4 regions of the Nonomuraea sp. NPDC048892 genome follow, and region 3 is predicted to be linked to each of the others. Evidence: riboswitches for the same ligand, from Rfam matches in the RefSeq annotation. Region 3 holds a riboswitch; each other region holds the start of a gene.
The links. A riboswitch is a leader RNA that binds a small molecule or an ion and turns the genes downstream of it on or off. The one in region 3 is predicted to bind cyclic di-AMP.

Region 1 (4,261 bases), on a different contig from region 3:
TCGCGGGGCCGAGCAGCCCGGCGTGGTGGGCCTCGACGGCGCACAGCATCTGGAGCGGGGACTCCACCCAGGCCGACGCCTGTTCGACCACTCCTTGCCCTCCCAGCGGGGTGATGGGCCGTTCACGACCGCTTCAAGCTAGCCCCACCGCCTTAAGCCCGCAGGAACGCGGTATGAACAATGGAGAGTATGAACTCGCTCTTGCTCAACACGGACGGCGTGCAGATCCCGCAGCTCGGGTACGGCGTCTTCCAGGTGCCGGCCGACGAGGCCGAGCAGGCGGTCGCCATCGCGCTCCAGACCGGCTACCGCCACATCGACACGGCCGCCGCCTACGGCAACGAGGAAGGAGTGGGCCGGGCCGTCCGCGCGAGCGGGCTGCCGCGCGAGAAGGTGTTCGTCACCACCAAGCTGTGGAACGGCGACCACGACCGCGCCGAGGCCGCCTTCGACGAGAGCCTGACCCGGCTGGGGCTCGATCACATCGACCTCTACCTCATCCACTGGCCGGTGCCGCGGCAGGACAAGTACGTCCAGGCGTGGAAGGCTCTGGAGCGGATCTACCGCGACGGGCGCGTCAGGGCCATCGGCGTGTCGAACTTCACCGTCGCCACGCTCACCCGGCTCATGGACGAGACCGACATCACGCCGGCCATCAATCAGATCGAGCTGCACCCGTACCTGCAGCAGCGGGAGCTGCGCGCCTTCCACGAGGCCAACGGCATCCTCACCGAGGCGTGGAGCCCGCTCGGGCAGGGCAAGGGGCTGCTCACCGATCCGGCGCTGACGATGCTGTCGGACAAGTGCGGCAGGACGCCGGCGCAGATCGTGCTGCGGTGGCACCTGCAGCTCGGGAACGTGGTCATCCCGAAGTCGGTCACGCCGGCGCGGATCAAGGAGAACATCGACGTGTTCGACTTCATTCTCGACCCGGAGACGATGGCGGCCATCGGGGCGATGAACAGGGGGCAGCGCATCGGGCCGGATCCTGACACGTTCAACGTGGCGTGACGGGCGGTTCACCGCCTTTGTGACGGGAGAGGTTTTCGGGGTGTCCCGATTTATCCCCACATAACCATATTTTTACCTTTCCTGTACGATCTGCGGCGTGCGAGAATTCACCTGGGGAATAGCGGCGACCGGCGGCATCGCGCGTACGGTGGGGGCGGCCATAGCCGCCGAACCGGGCATGCGGGTGGGCGCCGTCGGCTCACGAGATCTGGCCAGAGCGCAGGCTCTGGCCTCGACGCTGGAGGCGGAGTCGGCCTACGGCTCCTACGAGCAACTGTGCGCCGATCCGGCGATCGACGCCGTCTACGTGGCCACCCCGCACGCCCAGCACCTCCAGGTGGCCGAGGCCGCCATCGCCGCCGGTAAGGCCGTGCTCTGCGAGAAGCCGCTGGCGGCCACCATGGACGACGCCGAGAAGATGGTGCGGCTGGCGCGCGAGGCGGGCGTGTTCCTGATGGAAGCGATGTGGATGCGGTTCAACCCCCTCATCCAGCAGATCGCGGCCGATCCGCGCTTCGGCGAGCTCCGCTCGGTGCAGGCCACCTTCGGCTTCGCCGCCCCGTACGATCCCGCGCATCGCCTGTGGGCGCCGGAGCTGGGTGGCGGCGCCCTGCTCGACCTGGGGATCTACCCGTTCAGCCTGGCTCAGCTGCTCCTCGGCACGCCCTCGGGCCTGAGCTTCACCGGCTCCCTGGCCCCGACCGGGGTGGACGCGGAGGCGGCCGGCACGTTGCTCTACCCCGGCGGACGGCACGCTCTCGTGGCGGCCTCGTTGCTGGGGAATTACCCGAACATGGCCAGTGTTGTGGGTACTCAGATGCGGGCGGACATCCCGGCGCCGTTCTGGGCGCCGAAGCGGATCCTCCTCACCGGGCCCTCCATGGAGCCGGAAGAGCACGTTCTCGATCCGGCGGACAACGGATACGCCGGGGAGCTTCGCGAAGTCCGTGCCGCCACGGCCGAAGGCAGGACCGAATCCTCGATCATGCCGCTTGACGAATCCCTTGCCATGATGGGACTTCTGGCCGACGCGCGCAGACAACTCACCTGACTGCGCTTTTATGGATTTGTAATCCTCTTGCCTCATGTATTACCTTATGAGGCACCTTGAGGCATACGCCCGGTTTGTCCGGCTATGTCTGACCATCGCACGAAAGATCACAGGATCGTCCTGTGACCGCTGAATCCGTCTTCGTACGGAACCGGGGACCCATGTCCTTGGGGTGAATCGGCACTCCGGTGCCGTAGGGCAGCTTCCACGCCCGAACCCGTCAGCTAACCCGGTAAGCGGCATGGAAGCAAGGAGTAACCCCCTCGATGGCCAAGTACCGTCTTACTGCTGCGCCCAAAACCGGCATCACCCGCGCCCTCCTGGGCGGAGCCATCCTGGCCTCCGCCCTCGGCGCCCCTCTCGCGGCCAACGCCGACACCGCGACCGGAGTAGCCGCGGCCACCGCCGCCAGGCACCCGGACTCCGCCACCGCCGCCCACAAGGCCGGTGACAGGAGCGAAGAGACCAAGGTCAACGTCACGGCCGACCAGGTCCTGTCCGTGGCCAAGGCCCAGATCGGCACCTCCGAGAACGCCTCCGGCGGCGGCACCAAGTACCAGCAGTGGTACGCCAACTCGAAGCGCGCCGCCGAAACCGTGGCCCGCGACGGCGGCAACCGCAACGCGTACCTGAACGCCGCCTGGTGCTCGATGTTCGTCTCCTGGGTCGGCGAGCAGACCGGCGCCCGCCCGCAGGTCGGCTGGGATGCCTACACCGTCGCCCACGCCAAGTGGTTCCGGGCCAACCACCGCTTCGGCGACGTCGCCAAGCCCGGCGCCGTGGTCTTCTTCTCCTGGAAGGGCGGCAAGTCCCTCAGCGACATCCAGCACGTCGGCTTCGTCCTGAAGGACAACCAGAACGGCACCATCTCCACGATCGAAGGCAACACCGGCAACGGCCGGGTCGAGGAGCGCGTCCGTCCGAAGTCGCAGGTCGTCGGCTACGGCTACCCGGACTACGCCGCCTGACAAACCCACCCACGAGCGCGCGCCCCACGAGGGGGCGCGCGCTCGCGCCTTTCCGGAGGTACGGGCCCCGCTCGGGGGCTCCCGGGCCCAGCCGGAGCGAGAGGTACGCCACCGCGAGCCTCGATCCGTCGAGCCGCCTCCACGACGCAGCGCAGGAGCACCTGCCGCCGATCCTCGCTGAAACCGTCCAGCAGGACCGCGGAACTGCTGCCGGCCAACGCGTGCGTGCGGAGATCCTGCTCCAACTCCGGCCACCACGAGGGCCGAAGATCCACCGGCTCCTCCGCCCCGACTCGGGCGGTTTCGATGAAGAGAACCGCGAGCGCCACGTCATAAGCCCAGAACATCGCGTCACCGGAGATCACCGGCACTGTCTCGCTCAACAGGACTCCTCCGCAGCCAATCGCTCCCAGCGCACATCATGGCCCGAAGACGCGTATGGGGACGCCGCTGCACCGGACAGAGCGAGACCCGGATAGGACCGGTCGAACCGATCACGTCCGCCGTACGTCATCAAGGCATGATGATGCGTGTGCTCGCGGCGTTCTCCATCGCGACAGTCCTGTTCCTGGTCACCGCCGGTCCGGTGACCGCCGCTTCGGGCTGCTCGTGTGCGATGCTCACGCCACGACAACAGGTCAGCGCGGCGACGGCCGTCTTCTCCGCTACCGTCACGGACGTCCGCGTGGGCGAATCGATGCTGAACGGCGGCTCCGTCACCGCCAGCCTCCGTGCCGACCACGTCTACAAGGGCGCGCCGACCGCCGAGTTCGAGGTCTTCACCAAGGCGCAGGGGCCGGCCTGCGGGTACAAGTTCGTGGAAGGCGCTCGCTACCTGGTGTTCGCCCGTACCCGAGGCTCAGAACTGAGCACGAGCCTGTGCTCGGGCAACAGACGTCTACCCGTCGGCGACCACCCGCTGCGACTCTCCGACCGAACCCAGGGTGCGAGACCGCTCACCCCCGAACTGATCACCGCCCTCGGAACCCCTGTCCGGGTCGAAGCCGAACCCCCGCCCGCTCCCGACAGGACCGGTGTCATGGTGATCGCCGCGTTGGCTGGGGCGGTCGTACTGGCAGGAATCGCATGGGCACGCCGGAGGGCTCGGGCACGCTGATTGCCAGGCGGTCACCTCCGGGCGATCATCGTGACCGGGTGCCGTGACCTGGGAGAAGAATCCACTCTCAGAGGAGGGACCGTAAACAACGGATGAGACCAGTGTCAACCAATG
Region 2 (4,261 bases), on a different contig from region 3:
ATTGATCATCGCGGAGGGCTCGCAGTGAAGCGCACCATCACCCATCTGGCCGACGGCCGGGAGCTGATCTACTTCGACCGGCGGGACGACGCCGACAGGAGCGCGATCGACCGGCGGACGCTCGACCCCCGGCCGGTGGCCTCAGAGCTGCGCTACGACCCGCTGACCGAGGAGTGGATCGCGGTCGCGGGGCACCGGCAGACGCGTACGTTCCTGCCGACCGGCGGCACGTCGGAGTGCCCGCTGTGCCCGTCGTCGGACGAGCGGTCGACGGAGATCCCGGCCTACGACTACGACGTGGTGGTGTTCGAGAACCGCTTTCCCTCTTTCTCCACAAATTTCGGGACGTATCAGGAGGTGGGCGGGCTGAGTGAGGTCCGTCCGGGCGTGGGGAGGTGTGAGGTGGTGTGCTTCACCTCCGACCACTCCTCCTCCTTCTCCAGGCTCTCCGACGCCCAGGTGGAGCTGGTCATGGAGGCGTGGGCCGACCGTACGGCCGAGCTCTCCGGGATCGAGGGCGTGGAGCAGGTCTTCTGCTTCGAGAACCGGGGCGAGGAGATCGGCATCACGCTCGCCCATCCGCACGGCCAGATCTACGCCTACCCGTACGTCACGCCCAAGACCAAGCTGCAGCTCGGCGCGGCTGCCCGCCATCGGGGGCCGGGCAACCTGTTCGCCGACGTGCTGGCCACCGAGCGGGCGGCGGGGACGCGGGTGGTGGCCGCCAACGAGTTGTGGACGGCGTTCGTGCCGGCCGCCGCGCGCTGGCCGTTCGAGGTGCACGTGTATCCGCACCGGCAGGTGCCGGACCTGGCGGCGCTCACGGAGGAGGAGCGGGCGGCGTTCGCCCCCCTCTACACCTCGGTGCTGCGGGCCTTCGACGGGCTGTTCGGCGTGGTGATGCCGTACATCTCGGCCTGGCATCAGGCGCCCGTACGCCAGGACAGGGAGCTGGCCTACCTGCACCTGGAGCTGTTCAGCATCCGGCGGGCGCCGAACAAGCTGAAGTTCCTGGCCGGCTCGGAGTCGGCGATGGGCGCCTTCGTCAACGACGTGCTGCCGGAGGAGGCGGCGCGCATGCTTCGATCACAAGTAGATCACTAATTGATTTCCACTTAAGGTCGCATGACTCGGGATCTACCACTAATATCCCCATAAGCACCGGCCATAACAGCCGTCGCTTGCCTAATCCCGGGCGCGTGGCCCGGGAGCCGGGGACCCGAAACCGCACCTGGGGTGAATCCGCTTCTGTGGTAGGGCGCACTCCCATGCCCGAACCCGTCAGCTAACCCGGCCGGCAGAGGGAGAGGAACACCTACGTGGCGGCTTCGTCCCCCGCGACTCTTGCCATCGGTCTGATCACCGCCGCCGCCGTCGCCGTCCTTCCGGCGATACCGGCGTCCGCGGCCCCCAAACCCTCGGAGGCGAAGCTCCGGGCGCAGCTCAAACAGCTCAACACCAAGGTCGACAAGCTCATCGAGAAGTACAACCTCAAGCGCGTCGAGCTGGCCAAGGCCCAGCAGGCCGCCGAGGCGGCCAAGGCCAGGCTGGCCACCGCCGAGCAGGCGCTGGCCACGGCCGAGCAGCGGGTCGCCGAGATCGCCCGCCTGCGTTACCAGAACGCCGATCCTTCGCTCCCCTTCCTCATGACCCCCGAGCGCGGCAGCAGCGCCGCCCTGCTCGAACAGCTGACGGCTGAGCAGCAGGCGGTCGTGCAGAGCGTGGCCAAGGCCAAGGACGACAAGGAGAAGGCCAGCAAGGAGGCCGCCGCCCTGACGACCAGGATCAAGGCCGACGCGGCCGAGGTGGACAGTCAGCGCGACGACGCCGAGAAGGTCATCGACGACATCGAGGACAAGCTCAAGGACCTGGTGCCGTTCGCGACGGGCCGCAACTCCGACGGTTCGTGGGCACCGCAGCTGCCGTCAGGCCCCGACCACATCACCCCGCGGACACGGCTGATGAAGGCCCAGGTGGCCAAGAACTTCGCGCTGCCGTTCTCCGTGGGCTGCTTCCGCGCGGGCGCGAGCGGCGAGCACCCGCTGGGCCGGGCCTGCGACTTCATGATGAGCACGGGCGGCTCGATGCCGTCGGCGGCCAACAACGTCCTCGGCGACCGGCTGGCGGACTGGGCGCTGGCGAACAAGGGCAAGCTGGGCGTCAAGTACGTGATCTGGAAGCAGCGGATCAACCACGGGTCGGGCTGGCGGACGATGTCGAACCGCGGCAGCATCACCGAGAACCACTTCGACCACGTGCACATCTCGATGAACTGACGCCGAGAAAGCCGAACGGGGCCCCTGCCGAGGAGACGGCACGGGCCCCGCGTCATGTTCAGGGGGCGTCAGTTGGTCAGCGTGAGCGGGTTGACCAGGTCGGCGTAGACGAGCAGACCTGCCATGATCATCATCACGATCGCGAGCGCGTACGTCAGCGGCAGCACCTTGGCGATGTCGACGTAGGCCGGCTCCGGCCGCTTCATGACCTTGGCGTACGCCCGCTTGATGCCCTCCCACAGGCCCCCGGCGACGTGACCGCCGTCGAGCGGCAGCAGCGGGATGAGGTTGAACATGCCGATCGCCAGGTTGAAGCCGGCCAGCAGGTTGACGAAGATGGCGATCTTCTTCTCGGTGGACAGGTCGGAGGCGAGGATCTCGCCGCCCATGCGGCCCGCGCCGACCACGCCCACCGGGCCCTCGGGGTCGCGCTCGTCGCCGGAGAAGGCCGCGTGCCAGACGCCGACCATCTTCTCCGGCAGGTTGAGCAGCGAGCCCGCCACCCGGGCGGTCAGCTCGCCCATGTAGCCGACGACCTGGCCGAGGCTCTGCTTCTCCATGACCTCGGTGGGCAGCACGCCGAGGAAGCCGACGTTCTTGTCGATCTTCTCGGGGTCTTCGAGGTTGGGCCGGTCCTGCGCGATGAGCGTGACGCTGAGCGTCATCGGCTTGCCGTCGCGCTCGATGCCGAGCTGCACCGGGCCGGGGCCGTGGGAGCGGATCAGGCGGGTGGCGTCGTCCCAGGAGCCGATCTTCTGGCCGTCGAAGGAGACCATGCGGTCACCGGGCTTCATGCCGGCCTGGGCGGCGGGCGTCAGCTTGTCGCCGGGCGCGCACTGGGCGCGCTGCTCGGAGATCGGGATCACGCAGGTGTGGGTCTCGGGCGAGACGACCGGGGCCCAGGCGGGCAGGCCGATGCCGACCAGCAGGATGCTGAAGAAGACGAACGCGAGCACGAAGTTCATGGCCGGGCCGCCGGACATGATGATGACCTTCTGCCACCACTTCTTGCGGTAGAAGACGCGATCTTCGTCGCCCGGCCGCACCTCTTCCTGCGCGGCGTCGCGGGCCGACTCGATCAGGCCCTGCCAAGGGCCTGTGGCGGTGCTCCTGAGCTTGCCCGGCTCGTCGCCGGGGCGCGGCGGGAGCATGCCGATCATGCGGATGTAGCCGCCGAACGGGATCCACTTGATGCCGTATTCGGTCTCGCCCTTGCGCCGCGACCACGCCGTGGAGCCGAAACCCACCATGTACTGGGTCACCCTCACGCCGAAGATCTTGGCCGGCACCAGGTGGCCGAGCTCGTGCAGCGCGATGGAGACCATCAGCCCGAGGAGGAAGAGGATGATCCCCACGACGTAGAGCCAGTTCATCGAGGTGTGCTCCCGGCAGACGACAGGACAGACGAAGGGTCCGACAGCCCCAGAGTAGTCGAACTCGCCACACCGTACGGCTTACCGGTTCCGACGGGCATTGACAGTGCGCGATCAAGCGATCACGCTGGGAGACGACGGAGGGGGACGTCTTGATCCGCATACTGATCGCCGAGCACCTGCCCTTGGTGCGCCGTGGCCTGCTCGTCACCCTGGCGGCCGAGCCTGGCCTGCGGGTCGTCGCCGAGGCCGGGCACGCTCAGGAGGTGGTGAACGCGGCGCGGGCCGCCGCGGCCGACGTGGCCGTGGTCGATCTCGACCTGCCCGGGGAGCCCGCGGCGGCGGATTCGCTGGCCGAGCAGGTGCCGGGGTGCGGGGTGCTGCTGCTGTCGGCCGCGCCCAATCCCGCGCAGGTGCGTGAGGCCCTGGCCGGCGCCGCATTGGGCTTCATGAGCCTGTGTGTGCCGCCTGAGCGGCTGGCCGAGGGCATCCGGCAGGTGGCGGCCGGGCGGCGGGCCATCGAGGCCGAGCTCGCCGTGGCCGCCCTCCAGTGCGCGACCAACCCGCTGACCCGGCGGGAGCTCGACGTGCTGCGGGCCGCCGCGGGCGGGG
Region 3 (4,261 bases):
GATGTAGAGGATGACGATGTCGATGATCCTCGCCACCAACCGCTGCCACCACTCCGCCAGCGGAGCCGGCGCGCCGGGCGGCTGGACGCCGACCGGCTGGCCGTAGGCCTGCCCGTAACCGGGCTGCTGGCCGTAGCCCCCCTGCCCGTACTGCTGCTGCTGCCCGTAACCCTGCTGCTGACCGTAGGCCTGCTGCTGGTCATAGCCCTGCTGGCCGTAACCGGGTTGCGACTGCTGCTGCTGCCCATAGCCCTGCTGGCCGTAAGCCTGCTGGTCGTAGCCCTGCTGGCCGTAGCCGGGCTGGGACTGCTGCTGCTGGCCGTAACCCTGCTGCTGACCGTAGTCCTGCTGGCCGTAGCCGGGTTGCGACTGCTGCTGCTGACCGTACTGGGGCTGCTGACCCGACTGAGGCTGCTGGCCGTAGCCCTGCTGCCCGTACTGAGCCTGCTGACCGTAGTCAGGCTGAGACTGCTGCTGCTGTCCATAGCCCTGCTGCTGACCGTAGTCCTGCTGGCCATAGCCCGGCTGCGACTGCTGCTGCTGACCGTACTGCGGCTGCTGACCCGACTGAGGCTGCTGGCCGTAGCCCTGCTGCCCGTACTGAGCCTGCTGACCGTAGTCAGGCTGAGACTGCTGCTGCTGACCGTAGTCCTGCTGGCCATAGCCCTGCTGGCCGTAGCCGGGCTGGGACTGCTGCTGCTGTCCGTAGCCCTGCTGCTGACCGTACTGGGGCTGCTGGCCGTATTGCTGCTGCTGGCCGTAGCCCTGCTGGCCGTAGCCGGGCTGGGACTGCTGCTGCTGTCCGTAGCCCTGCTGCTGGCCGTACTGGGGCTGCTGCCCATAGGCGTCGTCCGCCCGGTAGCCGACCACAGTGACGTCGGGGTCGGGCTCGCCGGGGTGGCGGCCCGAGTTCTGCTGCCCGTAAGGGGTGCCGGGGGCAGAGTTTTCTCCGGAGTCGTCCTGTGGATACGGCGGCTGTCCGGTGCTCACCGTGTCACCTCGCTTCGAGTGCGCATGTGGCACGTGTCAGGACACATGCCTGTGCTGCCCAACGTATCGACATAGGTATCAACAATCACCTTTCCATCTGGTCAAGGTCCGCGTCACCCGATGTCAGATGGAGCAGCATGCGGGTGTTGCCCAGGGTGTTCGGTTTGACGTGTTCCAGGTCGAGGAACTCCGCCACGCCCTCGTCGTAGGAGGCGAGAAGTTCGGCGTACACCTCGGGTGAGACGGGGGTGCCCTGTATCGGGCGGAACCCGAGTCTCGCGAAGAAATCGACCTCAAAAGTTAGACAGAATACACGCCGCAGACCCAGATCCGTCGCCTGCTGTATCAGCGCCGAGACGATCCGATGGCCGACGCCCATGCCCCGGCACTCGGGATCCACGGCCACGGTGCGGACCTCCGCGAGGTCCTCCCACAGCACGTGGAGCGCGCCGCAGCCGACTACCTGCCCGCCCCGCTCGGCCACCCAGAACTCCTGCACGTCTTCGTACAGGGTCACTGTGGCCTTCTCCAGGAGCCGCGGGCCCGCGCCCGCGTAGGTGTCCACTAGCCTCCTGACCGTGCGCACATCCGGCGTGCGGGCACGCCGGACCACCACCGCGGTCTCGGGCATCGTCAGTTCGGCCACCTGCTCCATGGCTCTCCAGAGTACAGATGTCATTACGGCTCGGCCCTAACTGCCATGTCCCGGCCCATCCTGTTACATGACCCGGTCATATGGGCGCGTCCCTGGCGCCGACCTCGCGGCTGCGGCGGAAGCAAGGGCAAAGGGGACATAAAGTCGCTTCTGTACGAGTGACCACGAGATCACCTTGTGACCCTTCGGTTGTGAAACCTCTACAGACTCGGCAGTTCTGGTTGAGCACGAACCCGGAGTGCATTAGTGTCCTGCGACGATGTCCCCCACGTGTCACAACGTGAGGGACACGCCCAATTCCCGTGAGGGAAGCCGGGGACCCGCCGGTGACGACCCCCATCGTCACCACTGGGGTGAATCCGAATCGTTCGGTAGGGCTGCTCCGGCCCGAACCCGTCAGCTAACCCGGTAGGCGTCCATGAGAGGAGCTCGTTGGTGAAGCGCACGCACGACGGTGGGGGGAAGACGGCGGGCAAGCACGCCCGCCCTCCGGAACGACCTCGGCGGCCACACCGCTTCGGTGTGGTGAGTCTCACGATCGCCGCGGTCCTCCTCGCGATCCCCGTCGCCTCGGCGTCCGCCGATCCCAAGCCCTCGCTCAAGGAGCTGGCCAAGCGGGTCGAGAAGATGCACACCGAGATCGAGACGCTGAGCGAGCAGTACAACGGCCAGCGGGAGAAGCTCAAGACCGCCAAGAAGGCCGCAGAGGCCGCGAAGAAGACCCTGGCCACCAGTGAGGCCGATCTCGCCGCCAAGCGGGCCAAGGCCGCCATGCTCGCCGAGAACGCCTACATCACGGGCGGCCTGGGCCGGGTGCTGGCGTTCACCACCTCCAAGGACCCCGACACCTTCCTCGACCGCGCCGCCACCACGTACGTGCTGGAGCAGCAGCAGGGCGAGGCGGTCAACCAGGTCACCAAGGCCAGGGCGGCCGCCGAGCGGGCCAGGGCCGGCGCCAAGGCGCGCATCGACGAGGTCGAGCAGCTCGTCAACGAGCTGGGCGGCAAGCGCGACAAGATCACCAAGCTGGTCACCAAGGTCGAGAGCAACCTGTTCAGCCGGGCGCTGGGCGAGGCCGGGCGGCCCGGCACCCGCGCGACCCGCGTCGACCTGCCGATCGTCGGCGCCGGCAAGGCCGCCCAGGCCGCGCGCTGGGCGCTCACACAGCAGCTCAAGCCGTACGTCTGGGGCGCCGAGGGGCCGAGCTCCTTCGACTGCTCCGGTCTGGTCATGGCCGCCTACCAGAGGGTGGGCATCTCACTGCCCCACTACACCGGCAGCCAGTGGACGGCGGGCCGGCACATCCCGCGCGAGCAGATGCGGCCGGGCGACCTGGTGTTCTTCTACAGCGACCTGCACCACGTCGGCATCTATCTCGGCGGCGGCATGATGGTGCACGCGCCGCGGACCGGTGACGTGGTGCGCATCGCCTCGATCGCCAACCGGCCGTTCGCCGGCGCCGTACGCATCGCCGACTGAGCCCCTGCCCACGGCTCGCCGGCGCTGTCGCCAGACGTGCCCGCCGCTAGATCAGCTGGCGGCGGGCCGCCCAGGCCACGGCCTCGATCGCCGTGGCCACGCCGATGCGGTCGCAGATGCCGCGCAATCGCCGACGTACGGTACGACCGCTGATGTCCAGACGTCTGCCCACCCGGTCAACCGTGACTCCCTTGGCCAGCTCCGACAGCAACGCAAGATCGGCATGACTCAGCTCGACGCCTTCAGTGAGCACATCCATCGGGAGCCCTCCCCCCCAACAGCTGAACTTGGGCCTCTCAAGTGGGCCGAAGTCGCTCCTCGCAGACGTTAAACGCATCCTGGAAAGGTCGTCAAGCATGACAATCCGAGCTCTTGACGAGCGCTATTGACATGATCCGATATATATGACGCACTCGCGATATGTCGCTAATGATCGTCGGGCGATACGCGAAGTCATCGAGCCTTCCGCGCAGGCCGGATCCGCAATGACGAACGCGGTGGACGTGCTGGGTTTTGATCCATTCGACGGCGAATTTCTGCGTGATCCTTATCCCCGTCATCGCGATCTTCGCGCCTGGACCGCTTTGTTCCGCACGCGCGTCTGATCACTCGCAGCCACCACGCACGTCCTCCGCACCCTGCCGCTCCGCGATCCGCGCTGCGGTCGCGGCACCGCGCCCATGGCCGGCACAGGCCCAGGTCAGCAGGCCGGGCCGCTCGTACGGACGGACCCGCAGGAGCGCACCTGGCCGCGCGCCCTGGTGATCAGGGCGTCACTTTCCGCAGGTGCCGGCGTCCGAGCCCGCGCCTGGAGGTGATCACCGGCGACCTGCTCGCCGCTCCGCCCGGCGAGCCCGCTCTCGGGTCCGCTCCGGCGTGGTCACTTCCGGACACGACGATCAGCGAACCGCTCGGAGCGCCTGCGGAGGATCACGAACGGAGCCGCGGCCGTAGTGAGATCCTGGCGCGCGCCTTGACCCGATGCTTACAGCGGCGCTCGGGCCGGGAACCGGGCGGGCCGGAAGGGAGTTTCACGACTACGCCGTGACGAGAGTGCGGGAGCTGAGAGCCCGAGTCGGCCTCATCGCCGACGGCTGAGGCCAGGCGCACCCCGGCGCACCGGGGCGGGACCGGTGC
Region 4 (4,261 bases), on a different contig from region 3:
AGCGCCATCAGGGCCAGCAGCATCACGCAGAGCAGGAACGCCTCCACGCCCATGCTCTTCAGCCGGTCCCCCGCCCAGCTCGACCAGTTCTGGACCGACAGGCCGTAGTCGCGCAGGATCGTCTCGTACCAGACGCCCAGCGGCCACCTGACCAGCTCGGTGATCGCGGTGATCAGCACGACGCCGAGGATCACCCGCAGCCACCACGGGCCTTTCAGCCGCCCTGTCACCTTCGCGCCGAACGGGGTGGCGACGAGGAGGCCGGCGAAGACGAGCGTGAGGGCGAGCGAGAGGTAGGCGGGCAGGCTGGTGGCCGCGTCGAACGCGCGCGCCTTCGCGATCTGGGCGGCGGTGAAGTCGCGGGACGGGTCCGGCGGGCCGCCGATCAGCGCCTGCCACGGCGTGCTGAACACGGCCACGGCCAGGACGGCGAGGCCGAGCAGCACGAGCGTGATCGCCGCCGGCCGCCTGAGGCCGCTGTCGGAATCCGGCTCCCGCTCCCCCACAGCTCCCTCCTCCCCTCCGTCCGGCCTGTCACGCGTCTCTCCAGACCCTGGGCTGGGCCCTGGGGCGGGTTCCGGGGCGGGGGTGGTGTCGCCGGGGCCGGGTGGGTTCGTGGCGGTCACCGCCGTCGTGGCGCCGTCCGGGGGCTCGTCCTGCCTCGGTGAGTCCTCCGTGTCCTGCCGTTCGCTCATCTGGCTCCCCTTCACCCGAGCTGATCCCGCACGTACGCGCGCCACCGTGCCGTCAGTGTGGCGGCCGTGAGTCCTCGCGCGGCGAGCGCCCGGTCGGCGCCGGTCGTCCTGGCCGCGCGGTAGAGCCTCACCAGGGTCTCCTCGCCGAACCGGTCGGCGAGGAAGCGACACGCCAGCCACGCCTCCTGGTACGCGCGCGCCGGCCGCGCCGGGTCCCGGCCGTCCGCCGCGAAGTCCGCGGGGCCGGGCAGCGCGTCCGGCAGGCGTCCCGCGCGTACCTCGGCGGCCAGTTCGGCGGCGATGGTCGTCACGGGCAGCCCGGCGTCGCGGTAGCCCACGTAGTCGGCGAACCCTTCGTACAGCCAGATCGGGAGCCCGTCGGTGCCCGCTGTGACGTGGGTAAGCTCGTGGGCGAGCACCACGTCCTTGCCGGTGGGGGTGAGGGTGGCGAAGAGCTCGGGAACGACGATCACGCGCCCGCCGTCGGCCAGCGCGGCCAGCCCGTCGACCCGGGCCACCCGCGCCAGGCGGGCGGCGTCCCGGGCGGAGTCCGGCACGATCACCAGCGGGCGCACCGGCCGGCCGAGCACCCGGGCGACCCTGAGCCCGGCCCTGTCGGCCCTCGCCGCCAGCTCCTCCAGCCCGTCGCCACCGCTGCCGTCGCCGTCCTTGCCGCCGCCCTTGTCGTCGCCTGCAGCGCCGCGGGCGTCTTCACCGCCGCTGCCGCCACCGCTGCCGTCGCCGGGGCCCACGACCGTGGAGAGCCGTCCGCGGCGGATCACCGTGCCGCGGCCCGGCCAGAGGTCGCGCGCCTCCGGGGGAAGGATCGGGGAGTCGTGGAGCGGCGCGCCGCCGGAGGCGATGAGCAGCAGGCAGGCCACCACGGCTCGTCGGCTCACCTGCTCGGACACGAAGCCCGATCGTAGCCGGACCCGCACGGACTTCATCCCGGCCGATCCGCCGCCGCCCACGCGGGCCGGTCCACACCGCCGTTCCGGCCGCCCGGCCCCACAGGGTGACACGGACGTGCCATGGGGATCCTGAACGTGCCCTGGCGTGCCTCGCGGGTGGCCGTAGGTGCGCCGTGAGGGCCGGGGACGGGCCGGGGGCGGCCCTGGACGTGTGAGAGGCGCCTTGGACGTGCGAGAGCCCCGTCCGGATCCGGGAAGGCTTTCCGTGGATCCGGGCGGGGCTTCTTCACATGCCGGGACGGACCGCGCCGACGAATGACGACCGGCGCCAACCGCCCAGCTTGTCGATGCGCACCCGTTCGCCTGTCCGAGGCGAGTGGATCATCTTGCCCTTGCCGACGTACATGCCGACGTGGCCGAGCCCGTTGAAGAACATGAGATCACCGGGCTTCAACCGCCGCCAGGAGATCTTGTTCCTGATGCGGGCGAACTGGCTGCTCGCCACCCGCGGGAGCTTCACTCCGGCTCTCTTCCAGGCGAACTGGACGAGACCGGAGCAGTCAAACGAACCAGGTCCTGTGGCTCCGTATCGGTACGGGTCACCGATCTGGTTCTTGGCCACGGCGACGGCCTTGCGGGCCTTCGTTTGCTGCCGAGCGACCTTGGCTGCCCTTCGCTGGGCGGCCGTGACCTTCTTCGAGGTCTTGGCGGTGGTTTCCGCCTTCACCGTCGTGACGGTCGATTCGCTCGTCGTCTCCGCCTGAGCCGTTGGGGCAAGGAGGATGGAACCTCCGGCCGTCACGGTCATGGTGAGCGCTACGCCACTCAGGGCAAGGCGGGACAGACGGGGGTTATGCAGGGAGCTGGACAGGATTTCTCCTTGTGTCTTCCACGAACGCCTACCGGGTTAGCTGACGGATTCGGGCCTGGAAGTCGCCCTACGGCGCGATAAGCGCGCCGATTCACCCCTGATCCCTGGGGAAACGTGGGATCGCTGGGTCCCCGGCTCCGTGCCTCCTGGCTGCACGGATTCGGCAGGTCGAAGCCCCGATGAAATGACATGGGGATATCGGGGAACGACCGGCGGATTTCTATCTGTCGCACATCGAGAGGGGACCGATGCGGGTTCGCGGGGCCATGGCTTGTGCACCGCGACGACGCCAGAAGCTACGCCGAAAGTTCAAGGATCGGCAAAGCGTGAGCCCGGCTGTAAAGATCAGACAGAGGACTTTGTCAGATTCGAAACCCCTGCTGGAACACCAGGTTATGTTATGGAAGTGTGACCCTGCTCACACTTGAGCGGGCCCAAGATTGTCAGGTCCAAGTTGTCGCTTATGTCACAGATTTCCCGTTTAAATCACGCGTTCGGGACCTGGGAGCGCTCCCGAGGCTTGTGCCCGCCTTAAGGGAGGGTCACGGCAGATTTCCGGATATGTACGGCGGCGGCCGTAGGCATCAACACAGGCCACAAGGCATTCCAGAACGCGACTCCGTCTCACGAACGATGATCCATAGTAGGATGAGGCAGAAAAAATCCCGCCGCCGGCCGAGAGCGGCCGGACGGCGGGATCGGAAACCGGCGCTACGGACGCACGGCCCCCACCAGCGTGCTGCCGTACGACGAGAGCTTGACCACCTTGACGACGTCACCCGTCTGCGGCGCGTGCACGATCTGCCCGTTGCCCGCGTAGATGCTGACGTGCCCGAGCCCCGCGCTGAAGATGAGGTCACCGGGCTGCAGCGACTTGAGGTCCACCTTGCGGTTGGCTCCCCACGCCCACTGCTGCCACGTCGTACGGGGCAGCGAGACCCCGGCCGCCCGCCAGGCCGCCTGGGTCAGCCCCGAGCAGTCGTACGAGCTCGGCCCCGTGGCACCGAACCGGTACGGCTTGCCCACCTGTGCGAACGCGAACCGCAGCACCGCCGCCGCGCTGCCGGAGGCGGGGCCGGTGTACTTCAGGCCCACGCTGTTGGGGTTGCCCGGGTTGTAGGCCCCCAGCTTCTCCAGCAGCTTCTTCTGATCCTTGATCAGCTTGAGGATCTCCGCGCGTTCCTTCTCGACGCCGTCGCGCTCCTTGTCGGCGTCCTGCAGCGCCTTCTGCGCCTTGCCCCGCTCGACCTTCAGGCCCCGGTTCTCCCGGTCGAAGGCCGCCAGCTTCTCGGCCTTCTCCTGCGAGACCTGCCCGGCCAGGGCCAGCCCGGCGAGCATGTCCTGCGGGTTGGGCGCGCCGAAGATGCCGGGCCACGAGGTGACGTCGTTGCCGGCCTGGTAGCTGGAGACCGCCATGCCGACGACCTCGGCCCGCAGGTCCGCGACCGTGGCCAGCTTGCGCTTGTAGCTCGCGTTGAGCTCGCCGTACGTGGACTTGGCCTTCTTGTAGCGCTCGGTCGCCGTGTTGTAGCGGTCGACGACCTTGTCGGCCTTGTCGTTGAGCTTGTCGAGCTTGGCCTTCGCCTGCGCGAGCGTGGGTTTGGGGTCAGCTGTGGCCGCCCCCATGGGGATCAGCATCAGCCCGAACGCGAGACCCGTGGCCACCGGCACCCGGCCAAACCTCACTTTGTCGCCTCCCAGGGATTATATCTGGGGCGAAATAGTACAGAAGTGGCGGGTGTGGTTCGACTAAACCGCCATTTCGTAACTTAGGCGCGACCGAG

Region 1: it holds a riboswitch for cyclic di-AMP, as region 3 does, so the genes downstream of both, AB0C28_RS06085 (CHAP domain-containing protein) here and AB0C28_RS00035 (C40 family peptidase) in region 3, are expected to answer to the same signal.
Region 2: it holds a riboswitch for cyclic di-AMP, as region 3 does, so the genes downstream of both, AB0C28_RS39880 (hypothetical protein) here and AB0C28_RS00035 (C40 family peptidase) in region 3, are expected to answer to the same signal.
Region 4: it holds a riboswitch for cyclic di-AMP, as region 3 does, so the genes downstream of both, AB0C28_RS25440 (C40 family peptidase) here and AB0C28_RS00035 (C40 family peptidase) in region 3, are expected to answer to the same signal.

What each region holds. Positions count from the first base shown of each region.
Region 1 covers NZ_JBEZFZ010000002.1:123,605-127,865, reverse strand. Annotated here, with positions in the region: gene AB0C28_RS06100 (hypothetical protein) at 1-91, opposite strand, end outside; gene AB0C28_RS06095 (aldo/keto reductase) at 190-1,011, shown strand; gene AB0C28_RS06090 (Gfo/Idh/MocA family oxidoreductase) at 1,109-2,062, shown strand; cyclic di-AMP (ydaO/yuaA leader) riboswitch at 2,180-2,316, shown strand; gene AB0C28_RS06085 (CHAP domain-containing protein) at 2,329-3,030, shown strand; gene AB0C28_RS06080 (hypothetical protein) at 3,551-4,147, shown strand.
Region 2 covers NZ_JBEZFZ010000017.1:200,909-205,169, reverse strand. Annotated here, with positions in the region: gene AB0C28_RS39890 (DeoR/GlpR family DNA-binding transcription regulator) at 1-28, shown strand, start outside; gene galT (galactose-1-phosphate uridylyltransferase) at 25-1,104, shown strand; cyclic di-AMP (ydaO/yuaA leader) riboswitch at 1,173-1,314, shown strand; gene AB0C28_RS39880 (hypothetical protein) at 1,320-2,276, shown strand; gene AB0C28_RS39875 (site-2 protease family protein) at 2,345-3,649, opposite strand; gene AB0C28_RS39870 (response regulator transcription factor) at 3,802-4,261, shown strand, end outside.
Region 3 covers NZ_JBEZFZ010000001.1:5,051-9,311, forward strand. Annotated here, with positions in the region: gene AB0C28_RS00020 (RDD family protein) at 1-60, opposite strand, end outside; gene AB0C28_RS00025 (hypothetical protein) at 226-1,065, shown strand; gene AB0C28_RS00030 (amino-acid N-acetyltransferase) at 1,076-1,645, opposite strand; cyclic di-AMP (ydaO/yuaA leader) riboswitch at 1,926-2,075, shown strand; gene AB0C28_RS00035 (C40 family peptidase) at 2,081-3,124, shown strand; gene AB0C28_RS00040 (LuxR C-terminal-related transcriptional regulator) at 3,171-3,383, opposite strand; gene AB0C28_RS00045 (hypothetical protein) at 3,529-3,729, shown strand.
Region 4 covers NZ_JBEZFZ010000007.1:298,977-303,237, reverse strand. Annotated here, with positions in the region: gene AB0C28_RS25450 (M48 family metallopeptidase) at 1-695, opposite strand, end outside; gene AB0C28_RS25445 (hypothetical protein) at 707-1,606, opposite strand; gene AB0C28_RS25440 (C40 family peptidase) at 1,893-2,414, opposite strand; cyclic di-AMP (ydaO/yuaA leader) riboswitch at 2,488-2,653, opposite strand; gene AB0C28_RS25435 (C40 family peptidase) at 3,189-4,163, opposite strand; gene AB0C28_RS25430 (NYN domain-containing protein) at 4,247-4,261, opposite strand, start outside.